Regions from separate parts of the Dyadobacter sp. CY327 genome, predicted to be linked through region 1. Evidence: riboswitches for the same ligand, from Rfam matches in the RefSeq annotation. Region 1 holds a riboswitch; the other holds the start of a gene.

Region 1 (7,250 bases):
AGTTCGCCGAGAAAGCCCAGATGCCGCGCTGCGTTTTGAAACCTGCTTCCACATTCTGCAGTCGTTCGCTTTTTGGAAATAAACCAGCCGTTGATGAAGTAAAATCATCCCGGTTAGGCTCGCGGTTTCCTACGCTATAAGAGGCATAAACTGAACTTTGATCCGCCAACTGATAGGTTAAGCCAGCTTTTGGATTAAAAAATGAATAGGCTTCATCCGTTGCCAGGGCGATCTGATCATTGTCCGTTCCCTTAATGTTGTGACTTACACTTCTGAACTGCAAATCGGCGAACGCATTGAGTTTGGGCGTCAGCTGATAGTAAACCTTTCCGTAAATGTTAAAATCCTTCTTAATGCCTTTGCTGTAATAATATTGATGGTCGTTTTCAATGTTCCCGGCATTGCGCGCCCACACAATTCGGCCATAATGGTCGCCGTCATATTTGTTATAACCGCCGCCAAAGCTTGCAGTCAGCTTTTTAAAACTGTTGTATTCCAATGAAAATGTAGAGCCGTAAAAGTAATTATCCAGCCAGCGGCGACGGATCAGATCCGTGCTCGTAAGCGTATCCTGGCCGATAACCACATTGGGCAAATTGTAATTGCTGTAATCGTCGCCCATTCTGGATTGCTCATAATAACCCAAGCCGCGAACCAGAAATGCATTGAGGTTAAAGATCCATTTATCGCTCAGATTATGCGATGAAACGATCTGGTAATGATCCTGGCGGTAATTATCCACCTCGTTTTTATAAGTGTAGGAATTGTAAGTCCGGTTATCCGAATCGAGCAGGTTCTGCGCATCTTTTTCGCCCAGACCATTGCGATCAATATAGCTCAAAACGCCTTCCCGATCGCCGCGCAACTTGGCTTCCGGCACGCCATTCCAGGATTGGTAAGTCCGCTCGTTGCCCGAAAACACATTTACCCGCACAAAACTCTTTTTACCAAAAAAGCCTCCCGACAAATAATAAGAATGCAATTCCGAAGAAGCCCGGTCCACATAACCATCCGAAGACACCCGCGATAGTCTCGCATCAAAGGTGAATTTATCCTTAATCAGCCCGGAACCGACTTTCAATGTGTTTTTGAATGTATTGAATGAGCCATAAGAATTGTTCAGCTCCGCATAAGCTTCTTCGCGGAATGCATTTGTATTAATGTTCACCGAAGCACCGAAAGCCCCTGCGCCATTGGTAGAAGTGCCCACGCCACGCTGGATTTGAATGCTGCTAACCGACGAAGCAAAATCCGGCATATTAACCCAAAAAACACCCTGGCTTTCGGCATCATTGTAAGGAATCCCGTTTACCGTCACATTAATGCGCGTCGCATCCGAGCCGCGGATGCGGATGCCCGAGTAACCGATGCCCGCACCCGCATCACTCGTGCTCACGAGCGAAGGCGTGAAGTTGAGCAGAACGGGTAAATCCTGTCCAAGATTTTGTTTATCAATAGCTTCGGCAGAAACCGTGCTGTATGCCATGGCCGATTTGTCGTTGGCGCGGGTGGCGTTAATGATCACTTCATCCGCCTGGAAAGTGCTTTTGGAAAGCTTTATTTCCAATTGGTTTTCGGAAGAAAGGGGTAATTTTTGAGTTTGGTAACCGATGTAGGAAACTTCGAGGATGGCGATGTTCTCTGCAATGTTCTTTAAGCTGAAATTCCCTGAACCATCGGTCTGCGTGCCGCGGATTTCACCTGCCTTGATGGTTGCGCCGGGCAGTGGTTTTCCATCTTCCGCATCGGTAACGCGGCCGGAAATGGAGCGTTGCGCGAACGCAGAACGGAATGATAATGTGGTGATTATGAATATAAACAGATAGGTAGTAACGTTTCGCATTGCGATTTTTGGGTTACAACAGGCAGGGGCCACCTATCAAATGGTTGCTTTTTCTCTCCCTACGCCGGCATTACCCGGATCAGGTTCATGGGTTTGATCTCAGCCCGTTCGGTAGGGCACCCCTTGAGATTATCCTGCAAAGCTACGCCGGAACAGCGGATGATTCAAGCTTTTCCTTATTTTTACATAACATATAAAACCAACCTAACTTCAGGAATGACGAACTATACAGACACAATTGAATTGAATGCTTCGCGGGCTGCGATGGAACTGGAATATCGCTATGGGGCGCATAATTATAAGCCGATGCCTGTCGTGCTGGAACGTGGGCTGGGTGTGCATGTGTGGGATGTGGAAGGGAAACAATATCTGGATTTTCTGTCTGCTTATAGTGCTGTTAGTCAGGGACATTGTCATCCGAAAATCGTAGAGGCGATGGTTGCGCAGGCGCAGAAGCTGACGCTTACTTCGCGGGCTTTTTATAATGATAAGCTGGGTGAATGTGAGAAATTTCTTTGTGAGTATTTTGGCTTTGATAAAGCATTAATGATGAATTCCGGCGTGGAAGGCGGGGAAACGGCATTGAAGCTGACGAGAAAATGGGCTTATAAAGTAAAAGGAATTGAGCCCAATAAGGCCAAAACGATTTACGCTTCGGGCAATTTCTGGGGAAGAACATTGGCTGCGATTTCTGCTTCCACCGACCCTTCGAGCACGAATGATTACGGGCCGTTTTTGCCAGGTTTTGAGATAATCCCTTTTGATGATCTCGAAGCATTAGAAAATGCATTTAAATCCGATCCGAACATTGCAGGTTTTATGGTCGAGCCGATCCAGGGCGAGGCTGGCGTCGTAGTTCCTCAGGAGGGTTATCTCAAAGGCGTCCGGGACCTTTGTACCAAATACAATGTGCTTTTCATCGCCGACGAAGTGCAAACTGGCATCGGGCGAACAGGGAAACGTCTTGCCTGCGATTGGGAAGGCGTTAAGCCGGACATTCTGGTGCTTGGAAAAGCACTTTCAGGAGGTGTAATGCCTGTTTCTGCAGCATTGGCGGATGATGAAGTGATGCTGACGATCGCGCCGGGCGAGCACGGTTCGACATATGGCGGAAACCCTCTGGCTTGTGCCGTCACGGTGGCCGCTTTGCAGGTTGTTATTGACGAAAATCTCGCGGATAATGCGGAGAAAATGGGCCAGCTTTTCAGAAACAGAACAATGGATTTGCAAAAGCAATGTTCTCTGATTGAAGTCGTTAGAGGAAAGGGTCTTTTGAATGCGATCGTGATCAATGATACGGAAGACAGCCACACGGCCATGGATCTTTGTTACAAAATGATGGAAAAAGGGTTGTTATGTAAGCCGACGCATGGTAACAAAATCCGCTTTGCGCCGCCTTTGGTCATCAACGAAGAACAAATGAATGAGGCTTGTGACATTATAGAGCAGGTATTTTTAGAAAATGCATAGCCGTTTATGAAAATAAAACTATTTCTGGCCATCCTGCTGACAAGTGCGGCGGTGATTTCTTGCAAAGAAAAAAACGTGGATCCCGCGACTGAAACGGAGACGAATCAGTGGATTTATGAGAACATGAAATATTGGTATTACTGGAATGATGACATGACCACCAAGCCAGATTATACCAAAGATCCCGCCTCGTTTTTTGAATCATTGCTTTATAAATACGACGCCACATTGCGGCCCGACGGCGACCGGTTTTCCTGGATACAGGAAAGCGCCGAGGAGCTGGAAGCATCCCTGGGAGGCCAGTCGAAGGCGTCCGGGATGGAATATAAGCTGACTTATTTCCCAACAGGCACCCAGAATGTGATCGGCGTGGTGCTTTACGTGCTGCCCGATTCCCCTGCGGCCAAAGCGGGCTTCAAAAGGGGCGATATTTTTAACAGCATTAACGATCAGAAACTTACCGGCAGCAATTACAGCAAACTACTGAATTCGCAGGAGAAGCTCACTTATACATTGGCAACGCTCTCCGCCGATGGTGTTTTGACGGACGGGACAACCAAGCGTGAAGTTACGCCGGTGGTGTTGCAGGAAGATCCTGTTTTCTTTGACACGCTTTACAACATTGGCGCAAACCGGATCGGCTATGTGGTTTACCATCAGTTTATTCCAGAGCCTTACCAAGCCGACAACAAGCAATATGACAAGAAGCTGGATGCTATTTTTACCAAATTCAAAGATGCGAATGTCAATGCGTTGATCGTGGACTTGCGCTATAATCCGGGTGGTTATGTGAGTTCAGCGACCAACTTTGCGAGTCTTATCGCCAAAGCGACGGCCAGTGATATTTTTTATTACAAAGAATACAACACGGAGGTTACGGAGACAAACATGAAGAAATTCGGTGAAACTTATTTCTATGACAAGTTTGCCAGCAAAAGCCAGAACATTGGTAATCAGCTGAATGACGTGGTTTTCCTGGTGTCTTCACGCTCGGCTTCCGCGAGTGAGTTGCTGATCAACGGTTTGAAACCTTATATGAATGTGACGCTCGTTGGCGGGAAAACGGTTGGCAAGAATGTAGGTTCGGTGACGTTGACAGATTCCAAAAAGAAAGTAAAATGGGGCTTGCAGCCTATTGTTTCAAAATCTTTGAACAAGGATAAAAAGTCGGATTACAGCATCGGTTTTACGCCGGACATTGCGGCGAGCGAGGGCAACCTGCTTTATCCTTACGGGAATCCCAAAGATCCTTTGCTGGGTGAGGCGCTTTTCAAGATCACCGGAAACCGCATTGTCAGACAAAAAAATGCCCGGACAGTGCAGGAGGAAGAGGATCAGGAGATTATATCGACAATAAGCCGGAAAGCAGGCGGCAGCAATATGTTCTATGATAAATAGATTTCCGAGGGCACAGTTTTTGTAATTAATGCTGCAAACAAACATTAAACTAAACTGAGCTTTATGGGAATCATAACATGGATCATCGTCGGCCTCATTGCGGGCGCAATTGCAAAAGCCATTCACCCAGGAAAAGATCCGGGCGGCTTTATCGTCACCATTTTGATTGGTATCGCGGGTGCAGTCATAGGTGGCTGGATTTCTTCCATGCTGGGCTACGGAACAGTGGATGGTTTCAATATCGGAAGTCTTTTTATAGCGATTTTGGGGGCGGTAATTCTGCTCTTTATTTATAGAAAGTTCAGCACGAGGTCTTAACCGGCTTATCCTGAAATGAATGGTGGAGGAACATGTTCAAACTGTTCTCCCACCATTTTTTATTGCTATTTTTACAAATTGCAATGCGAATGCAATGCCGATGCAATGCCAAAGTTCCTAACTGATTGACTCATGAAGCTGGTTAACGATATGACTGTCTGGTTTTTGAAGCGACGCTTCGAAAGGATCGAGCAGTTTATGAAAAACCCGATTGAAACCCAGGAGCGCGTTTTTTCTGAATTAATTGAAACCGCGCGTTATACGGAATGGGGGAGTAAATACAATTATGGCCAGATCCGGAATGTCAAAGAGTTCCAGGACCAGGTGCCCGTTTCAACTTACGAAGAAATTTATCCCTATATTGAACGCGTCCTGCGGGGTGAGCCGAATGTGATGTGGCCGTCGCAGATCGACTGGTTCTCAAAGTCTTCCGGGACTACCAATGCAAGAAGCAAGTTCCTGCCCGTTTCGCCCGAGGCGCTGGAAGAATGCCATTACGAAGGCGGTAAGGATATGATGACATTGCTTATCAATAACCGGCCTGATACGCGGGTTTTTGATGGTAAAGGTTTGTCGATAGGGGGCACATTGCATGCCAATCCATTTGATGATTACACCCAAATCGGCGACGTTTCGGCGGTTATTATGCAAAATCTGCCTTCCTGGGCCGAGTTTATGCGAACGCCGCCGCTGGATGTTGCCTTAATGGATCATTGGGAAAGCAAATTGGAAAAAATGGCGTCCATATGCTCTCAGGAGGATGTAACAAGCATTCTCGGCGTTCCAACGTGGACCATTGTGCTGCTGGATCAGATTCTCGAACTGACGGGCAAGAAAAATATGCTTGAAGTTTGGCCTAATTTCGAGGTTTTCGTCCACGGCGCGGTTTCTTTTGAGCCATACAGGGATCTCTTTATGACCAAATATTTCCCTTCCGACCAGGTTTTATATCTCGAAACTTACAGTGCTTCCGAAGGGTTTTTTGCCATCCAGGACGACGTAAATCGCGTTGGGGAAATGCTGTTAATGCTGGATTATGGCATTTTTTACGAGTTTGTGCCCGTTGAAGAAGTCGGTAAGCCGCATCCGAAGGCGTTGCTTTTGGATGAGGTTGAGATCGGTAAAAATTACGCGCTGGTTATTTCTACAAATGCTGGCTTATGGCGCTATCTGATTGGGGACACGGTGAAATTTACTTCAACTTATCCATTCAGGTTGAAAGTAAGCGGCCGGACGAAGCATTTTATCAATGCATTTGGTGAGGAGGTAATTGTGGAGAATGCGGATTATGCAGTTAAAATAGCAACTCAAAAAACCGATTCGCTGGTGGCCAATTACACAGCCGGGCCCGTTTACATGGGCGACGGCTCGCGCGGAAGGCACGAGTGGATCATTGAATTTACCAAAGAGCCCGACGACCGCGAACATTTCATCGCCTTGCTCGACGAAGCGTTGCGCGAAGTTAATTCAGATTACGACGCCAAACGATACAAAGATATGGCGCTGCTGATGCCCAAAGTCCATTTTGTTCCATCGGGCACATTCTATGCCTGGATGGGAAAACTCCACAAGCTGGGCGGACAAAACAAGGTTCCAAGACTAAGCAACAGCCGGGAATATCTGGATGATCTGCTGGCAAGTTTATAGCACATGATCCCTATTTATCTCAAAATCAAAGGTCTGTATTCCTACCAGACCGAGCAGGAAATCCATTTTAATGCATTAACGGACGCATCATTGTTCGGGATTTTTGGCGCGGTAGGAAGCGGAAAATCATCCATACTTGAAGCAATCACATTCGCCTTGTACGGCGACACCGAGCGGCTCAATAGCAAGGGCGACGACCGCACGTACAACATGATGAACCTCCGTTCGGATGAGTTAGCCATTGATTTTGAGTGCATTGCAGGGAAAAATGGAGATCGTTACCGTTTCACCGTTCGGGGAAAACGGAATAGTAAAAATTTCAAAGACGTAAAAACCTTCGACCGTCGCGGCTATGTGTGGCAGGACGAAAACTGGGTGCCGCTTCCGGAAAATGAGAATGCAGAAACGATCATTGACCTGAGCTATGACAATTTTCGGCGCACGATCATTATCCCTCAGGGCCGTTTCCAGGAATTCATCGAGCTGCGCGACGCCGACCGGACGCGGATGATGAAAGAGCTTTTTCAGCTCGAAAAATATGATTTGAGCCGGAATGTTGGCTCCTTAACCAAGC
Region 2 (7,250 bases), on a different contig from region 1:
GGATGCCCTTTTGCAAGATCCGCGGCGTGCGCAGCGATTTTGTAAGTGATCACGCCGTCCTTCACATCTTTTTTATTCGGCAGTCCTAAATGTTCTTTCGGTGTCACATAACAAAGCATTGCCGTCCCGAACCAGCCGATCATAGCCGCACCAATAGCAGACGTAATGTGGTCATAACCAGGTGCAATGTCTGTTGTTAAGGGCCCTAATGTATAAAATGGCGCTTCCTGGCAATGTTCCAGCTGCTTCTCCATATTTTCTTTGATCAAATGCATCGGCACATGGCCCGGACCTTCGATAATGGTTTGCACGTCGTGCTTCCAGGCAATTTTTGTTAGTTCGCCCAAAGTTTCCAGTTCGGAAAATTGTGCGGCATCATTGGCATCTGCAATGCAGCCCGGACGCAAACCATCACCCAGCGAAAACGCGACATCATAAGCTTTCATAATCTCGCAGATCTCCTCAAAATGCGTGTAAAGGAAATTTTCCTTGTGATGAGCCAGACACCATTTGGCCATGATCGAGCCGCCGCGGGAAACAATTCCCGTGATCCTTTTGGCCGTAAGCGGAATGTAACGCAGCAAAACGCCGGCATGAATCGTGAAGTAATCCACTCCCTGTTCGGCCTGCTCAATGAGCGTGTCTCGGAACAATTCCCAAGTCAAGTCTTCGGCCTTACCATTTACTTTTTCCAAAGCCTGATAAATCGGAACGGTGCCAATGGGAACGGGTGAGTTGCGGATGATCCACTCGCGGGTTTCGTGAATGTTCTTGCCGGTTGAAAGATCCATGATCGTATCAGCACCCCAGCGGCAAGCCCAAACGGCTTTTTCGACTTCTTCCTCAATGGTGGATGACACCGCGGAGTTGCCAATGTTGGCATTGATTTTAACCAAAAAATTACGACCAATGATCATCGGCTCGCTTTCCGGATGGTTGATGTTCACCGGAATCACTGCGCGGCCGGCTGCTACTTCGGAGCGCACAAATTCGGGTGTGATGAAGTTAACCGGCGTATTTGCCCCAAAACTATGGCCGCGATGCTGGTGCGAAAGCGAACCCGCTTTGCCGTTTAATTCCAACAGATTTTCCTGGATACGCTGATTTTCCCGTATCGCAATGTATTCCATTTCCGCAGTAATAATGCCCTTTTTTGCATAATGCAATTGAGATACATTCGCACCCGGTTTGGCCCGAAACGGCTTGGTAATGTGCGCAAAGCGCAGTGCATCCAATGAAGGATCCGAAAGTCGCTGCTGTCCGTATTGCGAGCTGATGCCTTCCAGCTGCTCTACATCCTGCCGTGCTTTAATCCACTCTGCACGCAACGCAGGCAATCCTTTTTTTACATCGATTTCAACATTGGGATCTGTAAAAGGGCCACTCGTGTCGTAGACCGTGACAGGCGCATTTTTCTCCACCTGGCCTAGCTTTCCATGCAAACGCGTGTCGGTTAGTGCAATTTCCCGCATCGCAACGGACACATTGTGCAGGCTGCCTTTTACGTAAATTTTCCGTGAATTCGGGAACGGGTCGGTGGTCACACTGCTGCTTTGTGGCGTTTTTTCGGTTTTCATAAAATGTTGGATTAAGGATTAAACAAATGGGGAAGAATGGAGGCTAGCCGCCTTGCGTGGCTGTGATCAGCATGACGCGGTCGTGCGGTTGCAACGGATGCGCTGCCCACGCCGTTTTAGGGATAACCGACTGGTTTACAGCGACAGCAATTCCTTTGGCAGGATCCGGAAAAAGAGCAGAAAGTAATTGCTGGACCGAGAGCGGTTCAGAAAATTCACGCGATTGACCGTTGATGATAATTTCCATTCTGAATAATGTTTTTGAGAAAAACTTCAGGAATGGACCTTTTGGAAGAAAGATACATTGAGATACAATAGCAGTATCTCTTACTTTTCCCTTCGGCAGTACTAACTGCATCAGGTTCAAAGGGTATTATCTCAGTCCGCATTTCGGGACACCCCTAAAGTTTGGACAAAGCTATCGCAAAAAATGTATTTTCAAAAATTAACCAAAGAAAACACCGCGAAACGAAGCAATGGAAGCACTTTTATTTTAAGAATTATCGGGTAACTTTAAGGTCATATTTACCAATTATATCGAACCTACGTTACTTGATGGATCTTATTATCAGAAGCGCTGCTCCAAAGGATTTGCCATCCCTGTTAGAAATTATTAATCACGCCATTCTTAACACCACTGCGATTTACGATTACGAGCCCCGCACGCTGGACGAGCAACGGGAATGGTTTGAGAAAATGTTCAATGACGGCATGCCCGTGATTGTCGCGGAAAGGGAAGGAAAAGTAATTGGTTACGGCTCTTACAATATTTTCCGGCCGAAAATAGGCTACAAATTCAGCGTAGAACATTCGATTTACCTTGATGAAAAATCAAGAGGTTTAGGCGTGGGAGGCAAACTCCTCGGCAGCCTCATCCAACGCGCCCGCGAATCCGGCCTCCACAGCATGATAGCGGGCATAGACGCCGCCAACCGCGGCAGCATTGAATTTCACAAAAAGTATGGTTTTGTGGAGAAGGGTTATTTGAAGGAGGTTGGATATAAGTTTGACCAGTGGTTGGATTTGGTGTTTATGCAGTTGTTGTTGGAAGAAGATTGAGGAATTGTTCAAGGCGACTCCCAAATCGCGGAGCGATGTAACATTGGTGGCCGCGCCGCGGTAGGAAAAAGATAGATAAAATAGACGCAAATCCCGGAGGGATGTAATATCGGCGGCCGCCAATATGTCATCCCTCCGGGTTTCCCGTTCAATGCGCCCTTCCCGTCTCCACATAGGTCTCTTCATCGCCCGTCGGTTTGCCTTGCCACCAGGATGCTAAAATTGATCCTGTAATGTTCATTAACGGCCCGAAAATCGCGGGTGCCAGCCCTACGGTGGCCATTTTTCCCATTTCTTTGGCTATACCAGATGCCAGACCGCCGTTTTGCATGCCTACTTCAATGGCGATGGTGCGGCAGTCGCGTTCGCTCATTTTGAAGAGGCGGCCGGACCAGTAACCCAATGTGTAACCCGATAAATTGTGGATCAGGACGAGTAGGAGTAATGTTGGTCCGATGGTAAGCAGGCTGTCGCGGCCGGCGGCGGTGATGATGACGATGATGAAGGCGATGCCGGCCATGGAAACGATCGGCATGGCGTCGTCGAGCCATTTTGCTTTGCCGCTGAAAAACTTGTTGAATAATAGTCCGGCGCCGATTGGGATGATGACCATTTTAATGATGTCCCACATCATGTGCAATGTATCTATTTGTACAAATGCACCTGCCAATGCGCTCATTAGCAAGGGCGTCACGATAGGAGCGAGCATTGTAGAGATCGCCGTGATCGTGATCGATAATGCCAGGTTTGCTTTGGCCAGATAGGAAATTACATTTGAAGCCATTCCGTTTGGTGAACAGCCGATGAGGATAATTCCGGCCGCGATTTCGGGTGGGAAGCCGCTTAGGTTAGCTAATGTAAATCCAATGGTTGGCATGATGATAAAATGGCTTACTACGCCAATCAGCACGCCTTTTGGCATTTTTACAACTCCTACAAAATCCCCGAAGCTCATTGACGTCCCCATTCCGAACATGATAATCTGGATCAAAGGCGTAATTAATGCTGCCAGCTTGAAGCCGTTGACTGACTGGAAATGCTGCGGATAGTAGAGGGCTGTGGTTACTGCGGCGAAAATGACGGTTGTATAAGTGAAACCTTTCAGTTTTTCAAAACCCCTGAAACTGACTGCTAAGGCAAGAAAAAAAGCAATAAAGAAGGGACCGGCTTGCGGCAGGTTTCCGGAGAGCGCGAGGAAAAGCGCAACAAGAAGACACAGACCTGCAACACCGGCTAGTAGCTTGTAAACATTCATATAATTGTCGTTATAATGCTATTTAAAAAAGAACGCAAAAGTGCCCTGGCACTTCAATAAGAAAGTTACCAGGTTCTTTTCTTCATGTATTCGTCCAGTTCGGCGCGTTTCATCGGGATTTCCTTTGGATTGCTGTCCAGCCATTTCAGGAATGCTTCTTTGAGCTGATCGGTCCATTGGTTGTCGATCTGGCCGGGGGTGAATTTGCCTTCGCGTAGCATTTGGAGGGCGAATTTGTCCCTTAATGTGAGGAATTCGGCGGTTAGGATCACTTTTTCGGCCATGTGCGCCGGAATGAAGATCACACCTTCTTTTTTAGCAAGCACAATGTCTCCTGGCAATACAATCGCGCGGCCTATGCGGATTGGTGTGTTTATGCCGGTCAGGAAAACGTCTTTTAAGAATGATGGGTCAAAATCTCTTACAAATGCATTGAAACCTTCGATTTTGGAAAGTCCTTCCAGGTCGCGGACGGATGCGTCGAAAACAACGCCATTGCCTGATTTTGTAAAAATGGATGTTCCTAAATTGTCGCCGATCAATGTTCCGCTGGCGATTTTGCCGAAGCCGTCTGCTACGTATACGTCGCCTTTGGAAAGCTTATCGATGGGCCAGGAATTGGTGTTTCCCAACATGCCGTTTTTGTTGCCGCGGTCTTTTACGAGCTTTTCAACGTCGGGGCGGGAGGGCATGAATTGGGCGGTTAGTGCCCGGCCCGTGATGACGATGTCGTCTTTCAATATTTTCCAGTTTCCGTCGAACTGGCAGTTGTAACCCTCATTTTGCAACACCACCCACGCTTCTTCAATGGAGATATTTTTGGCGCGGTTAATGAGCTCGTCGGAGACTTTGGGGCGGCCGTCGGGGAAGCGTTCGCCTTTCCATTCGGAAGTGAGGAACATCAGTTCTTCCTTGGGCATCATTTGCGCCTGCGTCGTTTGCAGACCATTAAAATTGAGGGCTAAAAGGGCTATTACACCTAAAAATTGTACTCTCATGTTTGAAAAATAAAATTGCGGCAAGATAAATGTCAAAGATGCATCGAATGGCTTATCATTCAAACTATCTTTTGGTAATCACGAGCGGTTCGGTGAGGCCATTGAGGTCGTAAACGACTTTTCCGGCGCGGATTGTTACTTCTGCTTCCAGTTTTTGTTTTCCCTGAATCTTGGTTCCTGTGTAATCCCAGAAACCGAATGTTCCTGTGTCGTTCAATTGGAATTTACCATCCAGAACCCTCAAAACAGTCACATCTGCACGCGAGCCAACTGAAAGGTTTCCTAGCTCCTCGCGGTGAATGGCTTGAGCAGGCGCCCAGGTGCTGGCTTTGATCACAGCCGGAAGATCCATGCCCATAGCCAGGAATTTGGACATAACATTCAGCATATCTTTCATGGCATTGTTCATGCTGCCGGTGTGAATGTCGGTGCTGATGGTGTTGGGATAAAAACCGCTTTTAACGGCTGGAATGGCTTGTGAAAAGGCAAAGCTGATGCCGCCATAACCCACGTCAAAAAGGATCCCTTTCTTACGCGCGTCGTAAACGAATGGCTTAATTTTGCCAGTCGCCACGTCCAGAATCGGCTCCCGGCTGTTGAGCTGGCCGAAGCAATGTGTGAAAATATCGCCTGGGCGCAGGTATTTTGTAAACAATTCTTGAAGCGGTAAAACGGGCTTGCTGCCACCGAAATCAACCATCACAGGTACATTAGCAAGTTTTCCGGCTTCCACGGCGCGTTCGGTGGGCGTCCAGTTGTAACCGTTGTAATGTGCGAGTTTTATGCCGACAATGTAATCCGGATTTTCCTTTACGACTTTTGCCGTCGCAGCTGCGTCCATATCGTCCACATTCTGCTCGTAAGTGCCGCCACGCATGCCTTCTCCTACAATGTTCAGGAATGCGAGCACGCGGGTTTTTGAAATGTCAATGGTTTGTTTCTTAAAGTCAGGAAACGATTTCCAGCCGGCGCATCCTGCGTCTACCACCGTTGTAACGCCGGTGCGGAATGTAAAACCATCCGGTGGCAGTGCATTCGGACCATTGCTGTAAGTCTGGTCCATCTTGGTGCCGTAAAAGTTGTGGGAATGCATGTCGATGAGGCCGGGCGTTACGAAAAGCCCTTTGGCATTCACGACCTGCTTGCCTTCTTTGGCATCGATGTTCTTGGCAACGAGCATGACGGTGTCACCTTTCAGCGCAACGTCCATAATGCCGTTCACATTGTTTTTAGGGTCGATAACGTGGCCGCCTTTGATCACCACAGAATATTGCTGGGCGTTGGCGGCGCATGCAAATAGCAGCGCAAAACAAGTTAAGCGTAATTTCTTGTTCATGTTTTCAGGATTAGGAATATGGGCATTAGATAGTTAAAGGAATTCTCGGCTCGTTTTTAATGCTACAAGTGTGTTTAATGTTAGAGCGTTGGTTATGAATAAATCAGACTTCCGGGTTTGTGGCCTGGAAGTCTGACATTACATTGTTTTGCAAAAATTATTTATCCCACCAAACCATGCTGGAAAGCGTATTCGTGCCGCCTTGTCTGGTTCTTGCTTCGTAGAAATTGGCCTGGTTATACTGCTCTTCCGAATCAGGAATTACAAAACGGGTTGGGATTTTGCCGCCGGTGAGGTTACCAGGATAGTTGGTAGGCGTCAGCTTAGGGTATCCGGTGCGTCTCCAGTTAGACCAGATTTCATATTCATCTTCCAAAAACAGCGCGACCCACTTCTGCGTGCCGATCTGCTCCATTTTTTCAGCCAATGTTCCTGTTGCTTTAAAGGGATTTGCTTTCAGGTAAGCAGCGATTTTGGCATCGGAAATGACACCGCCTGCACCAAATGCAGCCCATTGCTTCATGCCTGATGTTACGGCGCTTTCATATTCCGCAGCCGGCGTTGTAGCCGAATACCAGCCTCTCAAACCGGCCTCAGCAAGCAGCAAATGCACTTCTGCAGGGGTGAAGACCAATAAGGGCGCATTGTATTTCAAAATCGTATTCGGATTTGGCTCGGAATAAGAATCAAAATCTGCTGGCAATGAGTTGAAAGCCGCATTAGGCATTCCTTTTTGCAATGCAGTAGCCGTGTCGGCAACGTAAGGAGCTGTTGCAGAAGCTTTTGTCCAAACCACAGAGATTACATTCAAACGCGGATCTTTGGTTGTTTTCAAATGGTCAACCAATGTTTTGGCCAACTTTCCACCTTCCACATTGTCACCGCCCGGAGAAACATAATCTGTCGCCATGAGGCCCGCAGCGATGAAATTTCTGCTGGCTGTGATGGAGCCATCCACGTAAGCGATCGTCGCCATATCCGTATCAGATGTGATCACACCGCCTGCAATGGCCTTTTTTACCCAG

The links. Region 1 has a riboswitch for thiamine pyrophosphate ahead of LZG74_RS23625 (TonB-dependent receptor). Riboswitches for the same ligand answer to the same signal wherever they lie in the genome.
Region 2: it holds a riboswitch for thiamine pyrophosphate, as region 1 does, so the genes downstream of both, thiS (sulfur carrier protein ThiS) here and LZG74_RS23625 (TonB-dependent receptor) in region 1, are expected to answer to the same signal.

What each region holds. Positions count from the first base shown of each region.
Region 1 is NZ_JAJUXJ010000008.1:163,207-170,456, reverse strand. Features, by position in the region: gene LZG74_RS23625 (TonB-dependent receptor) at 1-1,843, opposite strand, end outside; TPP riboswitch at 1,884-1,977, opposite strand; gene rocD (ornithine--oxo-acid transaminase) at 2,060-3,313, shown strand; gene LZG74_RS23615 (S41 family peptidase) at 3,320-4,711, shown strand; gene LZG74_RS23610 (GlsB/YeaQ/YmgE family stress response membrane protein) at 4,775-5,029, shown strand; gene LZG74_RS23605 (GH3 auxin-responsive promoter family protein) at 5,162-6,676, shown strand; gene LZG74_RS23600 (SMC family ATPase) at 6,680-7,250, shown strand, end outside.
Region 2 is NZ_JAJUXJ010000007.1:239,288-246,537, forward strand. Features, by position in the region: gene thiC (phosphomethylpyrimidine synthase ThiC) at 1-1,577, opposite strand, end outside; gene thiS (sulfur carrier protein ThiS) at 1,621-1,824, opposite strand; TPP riboswitch at 1,895-1,990, opposite strand; gene LZG74_RS17300 (GNAT family N-acetyltransferase) at 2,133-2,636, shown strand; gene LZG74_RS17305 (bile acid:sodium symporter family protein) at 2,785-3,891, opposite strand; gene LZG74_RS17310 (RraA family protein) at 3,957-4,889, opposite strand; gene LZG74_RS17315 (amidohydrolase/deacetylase family metallohydrolase) at 4,954-6,225, opposite strand; gene LZG74_RS17320 (SusD/RagB family nutrient-binding outer membrane lipoprotein) at 6,383-7,250, opposite strand, start outside.